Regions from separate parts of the Lentilactobacillus terminaliae genome, predicted to be linked through region 2. Evidence: predicted binding sites of a transcription regulator. Region 2 holds the regulator's gene; each other region holds the start of a gene.
What was found. The regulator LexA, encoded in region 2, represses DNA repair genes until DNA is damaged. The targets are predictions, from matches to a motif close to CNAACANNTGTTNG.
Positions count from the first base shown of each region.

Region 1: xerS (tyrosine recombinase XerS) is a predicted target of LexA. The motif match lies at 2,217-2,230, and genes of this name have one in related genera.
Region 3: uvrB (excinuclease ABC subunit UvrB) is a predicted target of LexA. The motif match lies at 1,676-1,689, and genes of this name have one in related genera.

Region 1 covers NZ_CP168151.1:1,044,266-1,048,472, forward strand. Annotated here, with positions in the region: gene msrB (peptide-methionine (R)-S-oxide reductase MsrB) at 1-286, shown strand, start outside; gene msrA (peptide-methionine (S)-S-oxide reductase MsrA) at 314-832, shown strand; gene xerS (tyrosine recombinase XerS) at 884-1,978, opposite strand; gene O0236_RS05280 (quinone oxidoreductase family protein) at 2,937-3,887, opposite strand; gene O0236_RS05285 (folate family ECF transporter S component) at 4,149-4,207, opposite strand, start outside.
Region 2 covers NZ_CP168151.1:1,180,257-1,184,463, forward strand. Annotated here, with positions in the region: gene O0236_RS05895 (lysophospholipid acyltransferase family protein) at 1-340, shown strand, start outside; gene O0236_RS05900 (YneF family protein) at 375-599, opposite strand; gene O0236_RS05905 (DUF896 domain-containing protein) at 697-945, opposite strand; gene lexA (transcriptional repressor LexA) at 1,098-1,724, shown strand; gene O0236_RS05915 (hydroxymethylglutaryl-CoA synthase) at 1,769-2,944, opposite strand; gene O0236_RS05920 (hypothetical protein) at 3,032-3,280, opposite strand; gene O0236_RS05925 (PspC domain-containing protein) at 3,396-3,584, shown strand; gene O0236_RS05930 (TIGR01906 family membrane protein) at 3,599-4,207, opposite strand, start outside.
Region 3 covers NZ_CP168151.1:801,306-805,512, reverse strand. Annotated here, with positions in the region: gene uvrB (excinuclease ABC subunit UvrB) at 1-1,554, opposite strand, end outside; gene trxB (thioredoxin-disulfide reductase) at 1,717-2,661, opposite strand; gene galU (UTP--glucose-1-phosphate uridylyltransferase GalU) at 2,736-3,638, opposite strand; gene O0236_RS04010 (NAD(P)H-dependent glycerol-3-phosphate dehydrogenase) at 3,662-4,207, opposite strand, start outside.

The DNA of each region.
Region 1 (4,207 bases), 140 kb from region 2:
ATTTTCATCCACGAATAAATACGATGCCGGCTGTGGTTGGCCATCATTTACAAAACCAATTGATAAAGATAAGATAAATAACAACATGGACTTATCTCATGGCATGATTCGTGAAGAAGTTAGAAGTAAGGAAGCCAATTCTCATTTAGGACATGTCTTTCCAGATGGTCCTAAAGATCAAGGCGGCAATCGTTTTTGCATTAATTCAGCCGCTTTGAAGTTCATTCCAGTTTCTGAATTACGCGATGCAGGCTACGAGAAGTACCTACAATTATTTACAAAATAGACATAAATACAAAGGAGGTTGATTGATTTGACTGAAACAGCAATTTTTGCCGGTGGATGTTTTTGGTGCATGGTCAAGCCTTTCGACGAAATGCCCGGAATTGAAAAAGTTGTGTCTGGCTACACAGGTGGCCACGTTGCTAACCCCACGTATGAACAGGTTAGCAGTCACACCACTGGACACACAGAGGCAGTTAAAATTACCTTTGATCCTGAAGTTATTAGCTATAGAGATTTAGTGCAGATTTACTGGCAACAAACTGATCCAACAGATGCGATGGGACAGTTCCAAGATCGCGGCGATAATTATCGACCAGTCATCTTTGTCAAAGATGATGAGCAAAGAAAGATTGCCGAAGAATCTAAACAAGCGCTTCAAGAAAGCGAAATGTTTGATAAACCAATCGTTACTAAGATTGAAAAAGTTCAACCTTTCTATGATGCCGAAGAAGAACATCAAGAGTTCTATAAGAAGGATCCACTACGTTTTGAACTCGAAGAACGTGGTGGCCGTGAACAATTTAAACAGCAACATTGGAATAATTAAGCAAAAAACACAGATGAAGTGATCTATAAATCACTTCATCTGTGTTTTTATTTAGTCATTATTTTCATCATGTAGGTTGTCCAATGCGGCTCGTTGCTTAGTATCAACAATATGAGTGTATAGACTAGTTGCCTTGGTCGAAGATTGACCCAATTGAGTGGCCACAAGACGTTCGTTATTAGTTTGTAAGTAAAGCTTCGAAGCTAATGTATGACGTAACTTATGAGGCGTTATACGAACACTATTAAATGCTTGAGAGTATTTACCAACTAATAGTTCCACTGTTGCTGTAGAAATTCTTCTGGGTCCCTCAGTCCCCTTTGTTAAAAAAAGGGCAGGGGTGTTTGTGGTAGCCATGTATCTTTGATTCCTGATCAATAGGTAAGGTTCTATATACTTAATAACCCAGCTTGCAATGGGAACAGCGTCCCATTTACCACCTTTACGACGAACAGAAATGGTGTTTTTTGTTAAATTCAGGTCTTTAAAATTAGCATTGGTAAGTTCAGACACACGAATTCCAGTACCAAGTAATAAAGCATTAATGGCAACATCACGTTCTTTATCACGCTCATACATCTTTAAGATACGTTTACCAGTTATTTGCTGTGAATACTCAGATTGAATAAAGTCTAGATAATGGACATCAGTGTCACCAAGCATTAACTTATCTTTGATATTATTGGCTCTAGTTTGATAAGTTTCACTATCTTGTACAAGATTGATTTTCTTCATCACGTTACGGTAAAAATAAGGCTCACCATCGTCGTTTTCTGATTCCACAGTTAAGTACCTAAAAAGTGCGGATAAAGCGTTTAAAGAGCGATTTACGGTACTGTGTGCCAGTGTACTTCGTTTATCAGAAGAATTTTCTTTAGATCTATTTAACAGATAGGACTTGTACAATTCCATATCTTGTTTTTTCAAGTGCTCAAGATCGGTTAAAGAAACATCAGCAATCTTATTAGCAGAGGTGATACCAGTATCGATTAACCAATTAAAGAAGCGATTAAATTCATTCAAGTATTGGTAAAGCGTGGCTGGAGAGAGTGGAATCGTTGATTTTTCAATATAATAATCATTAACATACGCCGGTAATGAAGAAATTAATTGTTCATTGTGTTTAATATAATCATTTTTACGCATTTTAAAAACTCCTAAAAATTGAAGATTTTTGGTGGGGCTTCTTTTCTTTTTAATTATAACTTGATAAAACTTATATTTTACTAATTTAATTGTATCATACAAAATGCGTAAAACCAATGTATTTACTAGGATTGATAGGCTCAGTTTTATAAGAGCTAGGACATTTTTAAACGATGTTAATTTCTGCAACTAAATGGCTTTATCTCAATATCATAATTGGTACCGCGGACTTAGGTTTCAAATATATGTCTGATCCTGGTTCGTCCGGAGCCATCTGTTCCTATAGTTTTATATAGTATTGAAGAATTGTTAATTGAGACTATCTTAAGGACATAAGTTAGCAAAGATCCTCAATTAATACCCAAATTGCTGATTCATCGGTGCTTCATGGGAATAGCAAATCTATCTGCATTTGAGACGTTATATAAACGCGTTTTGACGACATGTTTAATCAGTAGACCATCACTTTATCCAGATAATGAATCACTTCATTAGACGATTATTTAAAACAATGTTCATTTGTGAGAATATGATATGAAGTCTAACCAAAGAATATTTACGTTAGCAAGCAACAGTTACATTTTTAAATAGTATTCAGCATATGTAGCGATCAATACAGGCCAGATCGTTAATGATTCATCAAAATGAATTTGAAATCAAAGTCGATAATAGAATTTGGATTTAACATTTAAGCAATATTTATTAAAAGTCGATTTGTTTTGTTGATGATACTATTTAAGTCATAAAAAGTATAAGAGTAAATATTCATTCAAAACAAAGAATCCGCCTTGAACCACATTAATTTTTGCTAACTATATACTTCGTATAATATATATTATGTAAAGTAGAAAATGTAAAACTAAATATATCTGTTTTCTTGCTGTCCCCTTACAAAAAAATCCCTAAATCCTATTCTATAGAATTCAGAGATTAATTGTCTATGAAATTAATTATTCAATTACATCATCACAACTGGTCGACCAGACGCTGTCCAAGCTGTAGAAATATCAGCCAAACTAAACTTATTAACGTTTAACTGCAAGTTACCTTCAGCAGCATAAGCATATAATTTTGGTAGTTCGTTTTGTAGATACTTCATAAAGTCCTCTCCTGAGAAACTACCAATTCCAGAACCAACTATAGTTAAATCACGACCACGAAGTAGCTGTGACGCCAAATTAATTTCGGCACCAGCCATTTGACCGATTGTCACGTAGGTCAACGGCGTAACCAATTTAATACGACTAAGTGCATTAAGAATAATTTCGGCTGGATGTCCCCATAAATAATCAACAATGACACTAAATGAAGAATTAGCATACAAATCTTTGATCTGTTTTTCAATCTCCTTATCATCATCGGTCAATTTGATAACTTCATCAGCACCCATTTTTTTAAGTTCTGCTAACTTGGATTCACTTCTACCAGTGGCAATAACTTTACTTGCACCACGATATTTTGCCATTTGAACGGCCATCATACCAGTAGAACCAGTTGCACCGTTAACTAAAACGACGTCGCCAGGCTTAACTTTACCACGAAGAGTTAATGCAATGTCTGATCCCATTAACACATTGGGCATTGCCGCGGCGAGTGCTGGATCTAAGTTGTCAGGTATTGGAACTAACTGGTTCTTATTCACAATTGCCTTTTCTGCCATCATTCCAGACAATCCCATAGCAAATACTAGTTTACCGTCATCTGTTCTGACCACACCATCCATACCCATAACTGCAGGCAAAGGATCAAAATTGGTGTAATGCTTACCAGCTGCCTTACCAATATCCAATCTCTTGATCGATGACGCCACTGGAGTAACAATAATTTGATCCTCGTTGTGAGTTGTAGGATCTTCAATATCTTGATATACAGGAACTTGCCCATATTCATTTAATACTGCTGCCTTCACTAAATTCACCCCATCATTCACCCTTGAATTGTCATTATTCAAGCGGAAAATTTTATTACAAGTATATTATGTTACTGAATGAATGACATTGCAAAGCATTTAGAACTTAGCACCATGATCAATTAAGGGAGCTAATAACTATCGATAGTTGTATAATACAATTATTCAAATTGCATTATACAATAAGCCTATAAATCAGTACTTATCACTTATGCAAAAGAACACCATTAATACTGTCGTATTAATGGTGTTCTGACATAATTATTTAACTATTTTATCTTTAATACGGGCAAATTGTGATGATTTTAAAATCGTATATA
Region 2 (4,207 bases):
GCAGCCTGTTAGAATCTTAAGAAAACAAGATTTATCATTGATCTTATTTCCTTCAGGTACACGGCATTCAAGTGATTTAAAGGGTGGTGCCGCTTTGATTGCCCAATTGGCAAATGTACCTTTAGTTCCCACAGTGTATCAAGGTCCCTTAACTTTCAAACACTTACTTTCTAGAAAAAAAGTGATTGTTTCGTTTGGTGATCCCATCTACGTTGATAGAAAAACTAAGTTAGATGATAATGCACAAAAAGAAATCGAACAACAATTGCAAGAAGCATTTGATAAGCTTGATGAAGAAGTTAATCCAGATTTTAAGTACATTGATGAATCTAAAAAATAAAAAAGCGGGATGAGCAATTACTCATCCCGTTTTTTTATTTTTTAGAATTTTGAGACTTCATCGAATTCATCATTTGGTGAAGTTTCTTTTGGGATGGTTTTTGTCCCATTTGAAGCATCATTTGTCGTAATTGATCTTCACTGAATGGTGGGTTTTCTTTTAAATATCTCTCCATGTATCTACGAGAAATAAAAAATCCGCCAAACAATCCAGCAATTAACGCAATGATTACAATTAAAACCCACAGCCAAGTTGCCAAAGTTTCGGCCTCCTTATTTACGTATCATCAATAATCTTACACAAAAATCGTGCAAATATAAAGATAATTTGGAAGAAAAACGAATTTAATCTTTAAGCTAATCGTCTCGCAGACCTTTTTTACGTTGAATCTTTTTGACTTTATCTGGTGTAACTTCTTTACCATTGTCATCAAAGACCTTCATCATTTCAATTTGTGACCTGAAGTTCTCTTTAAATCTAGCAACGTATTTCTTTCTTAAATCGGCCTGTTCCAACTTCTCAATTTCAGTTAATCCTTCCTCTTTAGCTTTTTTAGCTAATTCATTAATTCTAGGAACGATTTTTTTTAAAACTTCATCGCCAATTTCTTCAACAGCGTGTTTTTTATTTTCTTCTTTAGTCAATTAAATTCCTCCAATAATTAAAAATGGCTCAACATAATACGAACGTGTGTTTGAAAGCCATAGTGGTTTATGTTACGATTAGTGCAACAATAAAGAACGATGAGGTGTCTTCAATGAAAACAACCCAAAGTAAACAAATAGAGATTTTACATTACATATGGGAAAAAGTAAACGAACATGGTTATCCACCTACAGTTCGTGAAATTGGTGAGGCTGTCAATCTTTCCTCTACCTCTACAGTTCACGGCCACATTGCTAGGTTAGAACGAAAAGGTTATCTTGTCAAAGACCCTTCAAAACCCAGAGCTTTGGAAGTCACCCAAGAAGGTATGAATGAGCTTGGGATTAGTCCCACTCAAAAACAGATTCCTATTCTTGGAACAGTAACCGCTGGTGAACCAATTCTTGCAGTCGAAGAAGCTACAGACTATTTCCCACTACCTAGTTCACTAAGTAACAGCGACCAACCGCTGTTTATGCTACAAATTCGTGGTGAAAGTATGATAAACACCGGAATTCTTGATGGAGATTTCGTTATCGTCCAAAAGCAATCTACAGCTGAAAACGGTGATATCGTCATTGCCATGACCGATGAAAACGAAGCAACCTGCAAGCGTTTCTTCAAAGAAAGTGATCACTTCAGATTACAACCAGAAAATGATACTATGGCGCCAATAATCCTGAACCGAGTAAGTATCCTCGGCAAAGTTGTAAGCTTATTTAGAGGCGACATTTACTAATACTAATAAACGGAATGAATTGTTAATTCATTCCGTTTATTTTTTTAGAAATCAATGTTCATCTCTTGATCTCTGTAAATTAATTTATCATCTGAACGACCCTTAAGTACAAATCGAGAAGAATCACCGCTTAAATCGTTAGCAGTGTTCGCAGCATCTATTAGACCTTGTTTGTACATGGCCTCATATTCGGAAATGGTCAGTTGATTTCGATTATTTATAATCTGATCAACGGCATGCTTCAATTTAGAGTTATCAAAATCTTGTAGGATACCAGCAAAAAACTCTCCTTGAGCTCCAGAACCATAACTAAACATACCGATCCTATCACCAGCAGATAAAGTATCTGAATTAGCAATTAATGAAATCAAACTTAAGTATAATGAACCCGTATATAAGTTACCAACACGTGAATTATAAATAATTGATTCGTGAAATTCGTGCCAAATCGATTCCATCGAAGGATCATCTTCACCCGCAACAGAACGCAGTGCCTTAATACCCATCTTAGGATAAGGTACGTGGAAGGTTAACGCGGAGAAATCATTGATTGTTAAATCAAATTTCTGTAAAAACTGTTTAAAAGTCCGATTAAAAAAATCAATATAGACATCATTAGAATAATGGCCATCGACTTTAGCTTCCTTGGTATACCCTGGTCGCCAAAAGTCCATAACATTTTTCGAATAAAAAGTACTTCTACCATCAAATTGAATAATTTTTGGTTGGTTGGAAATCAGCATCACAACTGCCCCGCCACCCTGAGTAACTTCGCCAGAGGTATTTAATCCATAGCGAGCAATATCCGCACCAACAACTATTACTTTGCGGTCAGGATGCAAAGTTATATAGTCAATGGCCATTTGTAATCCAGCAGTAGCTCCATAACAAGCCTGCTTGATCTCAAATGCCCGCGCATTATCTGAAATACCTAATAAAGACTGTAAATACATTGAAGCGGCTTTTGAGTTATCAATCCCAGTTTCGGTTCCAAAAATGATCATATCAATAAGCTGCTTATCCTCATCAGACAAAATGTTCGTTGCTGCGTTGGCGGCCATCGAAACAACATCTTGTGATGGAGGAATGACCGACTGTTGCTTTTGTCCGATTCCAACCAAGAATTTATTAGGATCTTGTTGCCGAGCCTTCGCTAAATCAACCATATCGATATAATAAGGTGCTGTATAGAATCCAACTTTTTCAATTCCCACACTCATACTGAATTCCTCCAAAAATAAAACAAACTATGATTGCGATTTACTATCGCTCATCATAGTTTATCAGCATATGTACCTAATTAGCTTCTATCTAAACTTAATTTGGTATTTTTCTGTACCATTAATTGAATCAATAATCATACCGTCTTCGAATGATCCAGCAAATACAAAGCCCTCATGAAAACCGCCTACTGAAACGAATGTCCATTGGATGGTTAGTGAATTGTTGTTAAGTACCGAACCACCAATTCGAATTCCGGATAATTGTCCAGTGGTTCCGTCTGAAATTTCTACTTCTTGATTACCTAAATTTCCATTTACATATAAAGTTAACATTTAATCTCCTACCAATCGTTTTCTAGTGTAATAATATATCATACGAACTCAATAATTGCCATAATCCCAGGGAAGCCTTAAACTTAAATTATAAAATGATTTGGGAGGGTAATTTATGAAAATCAATATTCATCGCTCATCAAGCAATCGACTTTTAGCCGGTGTAATCGGTGGCATTAGTGAACATTTTAACTGGAATGCCAATCTTGTTCGAATCTTATTTGTATTGTTAGCGATTACCCCAATGTTCCCAGGAATTATTGTTTACTTAATTCTTTGGATCCTAATGGGAGATCCTGAATAAAATATTTCAAAACTTTAACGCCCGTTGTTCTGGGCGTTTTTTAATTGCCATTTTGCCAGAAAATACCATAAGAAGGCCAACAAAAAAAATAATACAAAAAATAGCAGAAACAGTTGCAAGAATAAACTCTCAGGCAACATATTGATGACCGGATCTTTGTCTGGATCAAAAATCCAATCCTCATTCCTAAACAATAGTTCATGAAACCAAATGAATACTTGATTAAAATTTACCATCATCATTGCAACGACCATTATAAAGACGGTCACAACAATTTTGATAGGACTCATAATCAACCATGTCAATTTACTGCGCCACAAGTTGCGCCAACAGATAATCATTACCGGTATCAAAATTAATAACACAACGTTATTAAGCATAATCAAATGCCTTACATCCCTAAAATGCAGCAGCCCTGCAGCTGAACTTCTAAAACATTTGAAATTCAGCTGCGATATAAAAGGATTTTGCAGGTAATCAATTATTCTTAAATATTCTTGATGCATCTGAGAAAAGGAAAGACCAGTGAGTGTTTTAAGGTTTTCAGTGTGCATATTAATATCAAATAGCCAAACTGAATTGACTGTTAAAAATATGGCCAAACTCATAGAAAATAAAATAAC
Region 3 (4,207 bases), 380 kb from region 2:
TTCTGGAACATCAATTCCTTCACGCAACAAATTGATACCAACTAGAACGTCAAACTTACCAAGTCGTAAGTCACGAATAATTTGAGTTCGTTCAAGCGTCTTGATATCAGAATGCAGATATTTAACCTTAATTCCTAAATCTTTAAGATAATCAGTTAAATCTTCGGCCATCTTTTTAGTCAAAGTAGTGACAAAGACTCGTTCCTTGCGCTCAATACGTTTATTGATCTCACCCACTAAGTCATCCATCTGACCCATAATTGGCCGAACGTCAATTGTTGGATCCAATAAGCCAGTTGGTCGAATAATTTGTTGAACGACTTTGTCAGTCTGTTCCATCTCATAAGGACCAGGAGTAGCTGACATGTAAACAACTTGGTTAACGTGTTTTTCAAACTCATCAAGTTGTAATGGTCGGTTATCTAGTGCAGATGGCAATCTGAATCCATAATCGATCAATTGTTGCTTTCTAGCACGGTCACCGTTATACATCCCGCGAACTTGTGGCATAGTTTGGTGAGACTCATCAACTACTAACAAGAAATCTTTAGGGAAGAAATCTAATAATGTAAATGGTGGTTGACCGGGTTTACGTCTATCCATGAATCGTGAATAGTTTTCGATTCCGCTCGTATAACCCATTTCTTTCATCATTTCAATATCATAAGTTGTTCGTTGCTTTAATCTTTGGGCTTCCAATAACTTACCCTCAGCTTCAAACTCCTTAACTCGTGCATCAAGCTCTTCTTTGATCTCTGGTAAAGCTTGGTTCATGATGTCATCGTTCGTCAAGAAGTGGGTCGCTGGGAAGATTGCGACATGTTCTCGATCACCGATTACTTCACCAGTTAATGTATCGACCTCACGAATTCGATCGATTTCATCACCGAAGAATTCAATTCTTAATGCATGATCATCCCGTGACGCAGGGAATACTTCAACAACGTCCCCGTGAACCCTAAACCGACCACGTTGAAAATCAATGTCGTTGCGATCAAATTGAATCGACACTAACTGTCGTAACAGTGCGTCTCGTTCCAAAGTTTGCCCCACTCGGAGTGAAACCACTTGATTACTATATTCTGTTGGACTTCCTAAACCAAAAATAGAAGATACTGATGCCACGACGATGACATCATTTCGTTCAAGAAGCGAACTGGTTGCTGAATGTCGAAGCTTATCAATTTCATCATTGATGGCAGAATCTTTTTCAATATAAGTGTCACTAGATGGCACATATGCTTCAGGTTGGTAATAATCATAATAACTAACAAAATATTCTACCGCATTATTAGGGAAGAATTCTTTGAACTCACTATATAATTGACCAGCTAAAGTCTTGTTATGAGATAGCACTAGGGTTGGCTTGTTGACCTGAGAAATTACGTTTGAAATCGTAAAAGTTTTTCCAGTCCCAGTGGCCCCCATTAGTATCTGTGCTTTTTCACCACTTTCGATGCCATTAACTAATTCTTTAATTGCACCTGGCTGATCACCAGTTGGTTTGTATTGAGAAACCAAATCAAATTTGTTGTCTTCTTTTCTTTCGATCAAACTTCATTCCTCCAATCAGCTAACCCCAGTTGATTTATTAATAATATACCAATCGCAAATAAAAAGGCTGCAGCAAAACTATGTTTTGTGTCAGCCTTACTAACAAAAGTATTTTACCATACGAACATACTTTCGCCAATTTATTCGGTTATATTTTTTTTCTTAGTCAGTTACTGGAGTTTTAGAGTTTAATGCTTCAACATACTTGAAAGCTTGTTGACCAGCAATTCCACCTTCACCAACAGCAGTAGTGATCTGACGAAGATCCTTTTGACGAACATCACCAATTGCGTAAATTCCTGGAACCGAAGTCTCCATCTTATCATTAGTAATGATCCAACCGGATACATCAGTAATGTTTAGACTCTTGAATGGTTCAGTCATTGGTAGCAAACCAACATAAATGAAAACACCTGAAGTTTCCACTACAGACTCTTCGTTAGTTTGGTTATTTCTAACCTTAACACCAGTAACCTTGCTGCCATCACCAAGAACTTCAACAACGTTGGTATTCCAAACAAAATCCATCTTTTCGTTTTTGAATGCACGATCTTGAATAATCTTTTGAGCACGCAATGTGTCACGACGATGAATAACCTTAACGTTATTTACGATTCCTGAAAGGTATGAACCTTCTTCAATTGCAGAATCTCCACCACCAACAACGACAACATCCTTGTTCTTAAAGAACGCTCCATCACAGACAGCACAGTATGATACACCCTTGCCACCGTATTCTTTTTCACCAGGAACGCCTAATTTTTTATATTCAGAACCAGTACCGATAATGACTACTTTAGCTTCGATTTCTTCACTATCAGTCTTGATTGTCTTGGTATCACCATTATCGACAATCTCTTCAACGGCTCCATAAACGTATTCTGCTCCAAAGTTAATTGAACCATCATACATTTGTTGAGCCAAATCAGGACCCATAATTGATTTAAAACCAGGGTAGTTCTCAATCTCGGCGGTATTATTCATCTGGCCACCATAAATACCTCTGTCGATCATTGCCACAGACAAGTTCGCTCTAGAAGCATATAGTGCAGCTGTCATTCCACCAGGTCCGGCACCAATCACTACAACATCATAACTTTTGGTCATAACGGATCCTCCTTAAAAGTCTCTGCCATACAATTTACTATCAAAAGGTAAGTATGTAAAGCAAATTGTTTTAATTATTTTTTATCAGCATCTTTTTCTGCACTTAATTGTTTACCTAAGTCAATTAAATAACTACGAAGCCCAGTTGAGATTTCGGGATGGCGTAAACCAAAAGTGATATTAGTCTTTAACCAACTTAATTTGTTACCAGTATCGAATCTTTCACCCTTAAATTCATGAGCAAAAACTCTTTGAGTTTGGTTTAACTCATCAATTGCTGAGGTTAATTGTACTTCACCAGAAGCATCGGCCTTGGTATGTTCAAGAATGCCAAAAATTTCTGGGGTAAACAAGTAACGACCAATAATTGCTAAGTCTGATGGTGCTTCTTCTGGCTTAGGCTTTTCAACGAATTTTTTAACGTTATATAATCCATCAGTGATTTCTTCAGAAGGATCAATTACCCCATACTTAGAAATATCTTTATGAGCAACTCGCTTAACGGCCAATGTTGAAGCTCCAGTATCTTTGTAACTGTCCATTAATTGCTTAGTTAAAGGCTCTTTGTCTTGCATAACGTCATCACCAAGCATAACTACAAATGGTTCGTTACCAATAAAGCTTCTTGCGGTATAAACAGCGTCACCCAATCCACGAGGATGTGATTGGCGAATAAAGTAAATGTTCATATCGTTAGTTTTACGAATTGTTTCCAAAATTTCGTCTTTATGTTTTTGTTCCAAATTTTGTTCCAATTCAGGATTAGAATCAAAGTGATCTTCAATTGAACGTTTACCCTTACCGATAACGATCACGATATCTTTGATACCTGACTGTTTAGCTTCCTCAACGATAAATTGAATAGTTGGGGTATCTACAATAGGTAGCATTTCCTTTGGTAAGGCCTTAGTTTCTGGTAAAAATCTGGTTCCTAATCCTGCGGCAGGAATTACGGCTTTAGTAACTTTTTTTGGCATTATTTCTTCGTCTCCAAATTCTCCTATGAAAGCTCTGGACGGCCTTCACGAGTCATTAATTGATTGATTGTTGTTTTAATATCTGCGTTGTCATATAAAACGTGATAAATAGCACTGGTGATTGGCATATCAACACCACGCTTCTTAGATAATTCGTATGCAGCTTTGGTAGTGGAAATACCCTCAATCACCATTCCCATGTTCTTGATAACTTCATCAAGTGACTTACCTTGGCCTAACTCATTACCTGCTCGCCAGTTTCGTGAATTAGTACTGGTACCAGTAACGATGATGTCACCCACTCCTGATAATCCAATAAAGGTTAATGGATTAGCACCAAATGATGTTCCCAAGCGAGAAATCTCAGCTAAGCCACGGGTCATCAAAGCTGCTTTAGCATTATCTTTGTAACCTAAGCCGTTCAATGCTCCGGCTCCCAAAGCGATAATGTTCTTTAATGCAGCACCAATTTCAACACCGATCACGTCATCACTGGTATAAACACGGAAGTAACTGTTCATAAACAAGTTTTGTACTCGTTCAGCATCTCCTAAGTTACGGCTTGCAAC